Regions from separate parts of the Staphylococcus condimenti genome, predicted to be linked through region 1. Evidence: riboswitches for the same ligand, from Rfam matches in the RefSeq annotation. Region 1 holds a riboswitch; the other holds the start of a gene.
The links. Region 1 has a riboswitch for S-adenosylmethionine ahead of A4G25_RS02455 (O-acetylhomoserine aminocarboxypropyltransferase/cysteine synthase family protein). Riboswitches for the same ligand answer to the same signal wherever they lie in the genome.

Region 1 (3,213 bases):
CCTTAATATCATCAAATTCCTTATAATACTGCGCAGCACGTTCACTAGAAGAAGTTCGGCTTTGATGTGTGACAGGATAAATAAAATCAACATTAATTGAATGATCCGTTTGTCCGAATAAACGTAACAGTTGTCTTTCAGCATCCTCTTTAATCGGCATCAAATTAACAATCAACAGATTCAACCCCTTACTAATCCGTTGATCTGTAAAAGCGGTATGTTCCGCTTTTAATGCAGGCAGAATAGGAATTCCTTCAGTAAACAGCATTTTAAATTGCGTCTAATCCTTTTTCTAAGTCATTAAGGATATCATCAATATGCTCAAGTCCTACAGAAATACGAATTGTTTCAGGCGTAATACCTGCAGATAATTGTTCTTCAGGTGTTAATTGCGCATGCGTTGTAGAAGCAGGATGAATCACTAATGATTTCGCATCCCCTACATTCGCAAGCAATGAGAACAATTCTAAGGACTCGATAAATTTGATACCTGCATCATAACCGCCTTTGACACCGAAAGTGAAAATAGAACATGCACCTTTAGGAAGGTATTTTTCTTTTAAATCATAATACTCGCTTGTAGGCAGACCTGCATATTTTACCCATTCTACTTTTTCATGATTATTCAAGAACTCAGCCACTTTCTCAGCATTTTCAACATGACGTTCCATTCTGAGAGATAATGTTTCTAAACCTTGAAGTAATAAGAAAGCATTTATTGGAGACAAACAAGCACCTGTATCACGTAATAATGTTGTTCTGATTTTAAATGCTAACGCCGCTTCACCAAAAGCATCCGCAAATACTAAATCATGATAAGACGGGTCCGGTTCTGTCAATCCAGGGAATTTATCATTTTGTTTCCAGTCAAAGTTGCCGCCATCTACAACAACCCCGCCCATAGAAGTACCATGGCCGCCGATAAACTTAGTTGCAGAATGAACTACAATATTCGCACCGTGTTCAATCGGTCTGAATAAATAGGGAGAAGCAAATGTATTATCCACGATTAAAGGAATACCTGCTTCATGCGCAATTTCCGCTAATGCTTCTACATCTTCTACGTTACCTTCAGGATTACCGATAGTTTCGATGTAGATAGCTTTTGTATTATCTTTAATCGCATTTTTCACTTCATCTAAATTCTTGCTGTCGACAATAGAAACGTCGATTCCGTATTTTGGCAAAGTATGGTTGAATAATGTGAATGTACCGCCATATAATGTTGAGCTTGCTACAATATGATCTCCTGCTTCAGCAACAGTTTGTACTGCATACGTAATTGCTGACATACCAGAAGATACGGCTACCCCTGCAGAACCGCCTTCTAATTCCGCTACACGTGTTTCAAATACTGCTACGGTAGGATTCGTTAAACGAGAATAAATATTGTCCAGTGCGTTTAAACCAAATAAATCTGCTGCGTGCTGTGTGTCGTCAAATGTAAAAGATGTCGTTTGGTAAATTGGTACTGCTCTCGAATTTGAAGCGGAATCCACTTCTTGTCCTGCGTGTAATTGTAATGTCTCAAATTTAAAATCGTTTGTCATGTTCCATTTCCTCCTTATTTAACATAAAAAAATAGCCTACCTGAAAAGATAGACTTAAAGATCTCTTATCTTTCAGGTCTTCACCTGCTGGAATTAGCACCTAACTTAAATAGGTTGCCTGGTATCGTCGGGCCAGTCCCTCCACCATTCTGGATAAGTTTTATTTAATTTAATTCAGAGTATAAAACTTATCTTGTCGGTTGTCAACAGACTATTCATATTTTTCTGAAATTTAAATAAATTTATCCTGGCTTCACACTTTTTTAATAAAGCAGCTTGATTATAGTCAATCTTTCTAAAGCAAAAAACCTGATTGCCTTTATTCAGACAATCAGGTTTAATATTAAGCTGCTAATTTTTAGAACGGATGACACGAAGTACTTTGACCATATTCTGTCCAAGCGAACTATGTCTTGAATACACTAAGTACCTCGGTTCCCAATTCGGTTTGAATTTTTCTTTATACTGTCTTAAACCTCGGAAGCGGTATAAATTATTAAAATGTTCAAAAATGCGACCGGCAATACGTTCATTCAAATATGAAAATTCAGTTTGGCCTACGTTAGAAAGTGTCGCCATGCCCATGTTGAACGCTTTATAATCATGTTCTTGACCCCATAACAGCATATGCAGATACAAACCATCCATTAACGGTAAATCAACATCCGGCAGCCAGCGGATCAAATCAATTGAAATGGAATCGTTATAGTGCGTCGGCATTAAACTGCAAAATGCAATAATTCGGCCGTCTTTTTCTTTCAAGATACCGACAGGTGCTTTTGAGATATAGCTTTCTGTAAGCTGACCTACAGAAAAATGCATTTCATTTTTGCCATCCAACCATGCATCACTGACATGTTTAAGCTCAGCAAACATTTCTTTTGAAAACGGCGGTTCTACTATTTCGAATTCAATTTCTTGATCTGTAATTTTATTTAAGGTTGCTCTGAAACCTCTGCGTTTTTTGCCTGATGTCGTAAAAGTAGTCAGATCAATAACCGCTTCTTCACCTAATTTAAAGAACTGATTACCAAAATCGTGATATAAAGGCATATAACGATCACTTGCTTGATAGAAGATGATTTCATAACCCATTGTAAGTGCATAATCATAAATCGATTCCAATAAATGATTGAAACGTGCTGGATTACCGATAGGATCTCCTAATACAACCAGTGTATTGGATTTATAACGATACATAACAAATGCTTCTTGTGAATCATCCATAAAGACATCTTTGTCTCCGCTGTGTATCAAGTGACTTAAATAGTTGCCGCCATATTGTTCGATAATTTCTGAACAACGCTCAAAATCCGGTGTTGGACGTGCTTTAGAATAAGCTTGTTCAAATAACCATACAATAAATGCGACGATGATAAAGATAACAATCGCAGTCATCCATAGATAATAGCGCAATAAAGACGTATCCAGCTCAATTTTATAGGCATCTAAAGCATTCAGCACGATTTTAATGACATAGTGGTTCAAAATCAGCATCAGTGCACTGACAATAAACATCGCTACAATATGACGCATACGTAATGGGCGTTTTAAAATTGTTGTTTTATTGAATGAGTAAACCAGCAATGCAAATAAAACAACGAGCCAAAACATCAACAATATCGATGTATTCAAGTAGAGCGTGATTCCGAATATTAAAATA
Region 2 (3,213 bases), 590 kb from region 1:
TCAGACGGAATGTTGGTTAAACGTCCGCTAGCAGTTTCAGGTGACAAAATTACACTTGGTTTCAACGAAAAAGAGTACAAAGAAACTTGGGTGAATTAGGTCTTGTTTTTTCAGAGTAACTACTACGCCGGAAATTTGCATAATTAAATTAACCAAAAAATATAAAAAATTAAAAGATGTCTATAAATAGTTGAATGAAAAGGCTTCATATGGCATCATTGAAATGTATTCATTTATTTTATAGGAGGGGATTCGTGTGGCAGTGCCAGAGGAATTAAAATATTCAAAAGAACATGAATGGGTAAAAGTTGAGGGCGATACAGTAACAATCGGTATCACTGAATATGCGCAAGGAGAACTTGGCGATATCGTATTCGTAGAATTACCAGAAACAGAAGACGATATTGAAGAAGGCGAATCTTTCGGTAGCGTAGAATCAGTTAAAACTGTATCTGAATTATATGCACCTGTATCAGGTTCTGTTGTAGAAATTAATGAAGAATTAGAAGACAGCCCTGAATTCGTTAATGAATCACCATACGAAAAAGCTTGGATGGTGAAAGTGAAATTAAATGATGAAAGCCAATTAGATGACTTATTATCAGCTGATCAATATAAAGAAATGATTGGTGAATAATTTATATTGAGCAGTCAACTCCAGGATACTTTGTATTTTGGGGTTATTTTTTTCGCTGTTTTGGTTATAACTAACTATATCGGTAAAGTGCAGACACTTAACAACTTCTACATAGTATGTGAAACATAAACAAGTTTCATGCAAAGCGATAAGTGTCTGCGTTAAAATAAAATTATCAATTTGTGAGTAAAACTAAATATCGATACGTATTTCTTAACTTAAGCACCACGTTTGCAAGTATTATGCAATGATATCACGAGAGTATTGGAGTGTAGTGAATATGGCATTGTTAGATAAAGTAATCGTTGTTGAAGGTAAGACAGATAAAAAGCGTGTTCAAGAGGTGATAAATGAGCCTGTTCAAATCATGTGTACACACGGGACAATGGGGATTGATAAGTTGGATGATATGATTGAATCTCTATATGAACGCCCAGTCTTTATCCTTGTGGATGCTGATAAAGAAGGTAATCGCATCCGACAATGGTTTAAACACTATCTTTCAGAAAGCGAGCACATCTTTGTAGATAAAACATACTGCGAAGTAGCACGCTGTCCTAGACCTTATCTTGCCAGAGTGCTTAGAAAATACGGATTTGAAGTAAAAGAAGAAGCTCCTGTGAAAGGATTAGTTTATAGATGAGTACGAGTAAAGAAGAACGGACAGATATTACGCAAAATTTCGATAAAGATAAACATCTTATTTTTGGATATACTCCTATGTGCGGAACTTGTAAGGTTTCAGAACGTATGTTAGATATTGCGAATGAAATTTTACAGTTGCCTATTACAAAAGCTGATTTGAATTTTCATGCGGATTTTAGCGAGCAATATCAAATTCAATCGGTTCCTGTTCTATTGGTGATGTCAAAAGATGAAGAAATAAAGCGTATTTATGCATTTCAGTCTGTTCCATATTTATTAGAAAATTTAAAATAGTTATTGACTATCACTGAGTGAAGTGGTAGGATAAAAATCAATTAAATAGTGTTGTCTCTTATCAAGAGAGGTGGAGGGATGTGCCCTGCGAAACCCGGCAACCGTCTTTATATAGAAATGGTGCCAATTCACAAAAAGTTGAACTGCTTTTGAAGATGAGAGAAAGAAATTTTAAATTGCTTTCTCTTATTGCTACAAGCAGCAATAAGAGAAAGCATTTTTAATTTGGTAGTGTAAGCAAGGAAAGGGGAGTATAGGGTGATTCAACTAAAACAAATCGTCAAACGGTATAAGACGAAGCATCAAGATGTACTAGCTGTTGATCATGTCGATTTAGATGTGGCAGAAGGTACTATTTACGGCGTTATAGGGTTTTCAGGCGCTGGTAAAAGTACGCTTGTCAGAATCTTAAATTATTTAGAAGAACCAACTTCAGGTGAAGTGATTATAGACGGTGAAGAACTAGGTAAGCTTTCTAAAGCCCAATTAAGAAAAAAACGTCAAAAAGTCAGCATGATCTTCCAACATTTTAATTTATTATGGTCAAGAACCGTGTTGGACAATATTACATTTCCATTGGAAATTGCAGGGTATAACCGTCGTGACGCTGTAAGAAGAGCAAAAGAACTTGTTCAATTAGTAGGTCTAAGCGGACGGGAAAAAGCTTATCCTTCTGAATTGTCAGGGGGTCAAAAACAAAGGGTCGGTATTGCGAGAGCGTTAGCAAATGATCCTAAAGTCTTGCTGTGCGATGAAGCAACAAGTGCGTTAGACCCGCAAACAACTGATGAAATTTTAGAGTTGCTTTTGAAAATAAGAAAAGAACAAGATTTAACAATTGTGATTATTACACATGAAATGAACGTTATTAGACAAATCTGCGATGAAGTTGCCGTTATGGAAAATGGACGTGTGATTGAGCGCGGAAATGTCAAAGAAGTATTTGAAAATCCTCAACATCAGGTAACTAAGCGTTTCGTTAAAGAAGGCTTAAATGATGAGTTTGATGAGTCGATTGAGGAATTGATTCCAGAATCGCAAGACGGTTATATTCTTAGATTTAATTTTGCAGGAGAAGAAACAACAGAACCTATCGTATCCTTTATTACTCAAAAATATAATTTAGATGTGAATATCTTAGAAGCGAATATTCGTCATTCTAAAAATGGACCTATTGGTTTCTTGATTGTACATATTGCAGGATTGAAAACTGAATATTTCGAGGAGTTCAAAAATGAACTGGAAGGTCATAATGTGAACGTGGAGGTGGTACGTCATGGATAAGTCATTCAGTGATATATTGCAAGAAATGATAACGATGCCTAACGTGCAATGGGATCAAGTATGGCAAGCTTCTATTGAAACGTTATACATGACTGCTGTTTCGACAGTGTTTGCTTTTGTTATCGGATTGATATTAGGCGTGTTGTTATTCTTGACGGCTAAGAGTACATCACCAGCAGCTAAGATTTTCTATCAAATTGTTTCATTTATAGTTAACTTATTCAGAGCGATTCCGTTCATCATTTTAATCTTATTGTTAATTCCATTTACGAGTTTGATTCTCGGTACAATTAGTGGACCGACTGGAGCATTGCCAGCATTGGTGATTGGAGCTGCTCCTTTCTATGCGCGTC

Region 2: another riboswitch for S-adenosylmethionine. It lies ahead of A4G25_RS05385 (methionine ABC transporter ATP-binding protein); the one in region 1 lies ahead of A4G25_RS02455 (O-acetylhomoserine aminocarboxypropyltransferase/cysteine synthase family protein).

Annotation. Positions count from the first base shown of each region.
Region 1 covers NZ_CP015114.1:473,236-476,448, forward strand. Annotated here, with positions in the region: gene A4G25_RS02450 (homoserine O-acetyltransferase/O-succinyltransferase family protein) at 1-268, opposite strand, end outside; gene A4G25_RS02455 (O-acetylhomoserine aminocarboxypropyltransferase/cysteine synthase family protein) at 270-1,550, opposite strand; SAM riboswitch class I at 1,613-1,710, opposite strand; gene mprF (bifunctional lysylphosphatidylglycerol flippase/synthetase MprF) at 1,902-3,213, opposite strand, start outside.
Region 2 covers NZ_CP015114.1:1,064,215-1,067,427, reverse strand. Annotated here, with positions in the region: gene A4G25_RS05405 (arsenate reductase family protein) at 1-99, shown strand, start outside; gene gcvH (glycine cleavage system protein GcvH) at 257-637, shown strand; gene A4G25_RS05395 (toprim domain-containing protein) at 918-1,280, shown strand; gene A4G25_RS05390 (thioredoxin family protein) at 1,277-1,576, shown strand; SAM riboswitch class I at 1,632-1,738, shown strand; gene A4G25_RS05385 (methionine ABC transporter ATP-binding protein) at 1,835-2,860, shown strand; gene A4G25_RS05380 (methionine ABC transporter permease) at 2,853-3,213, shown strand, end outside.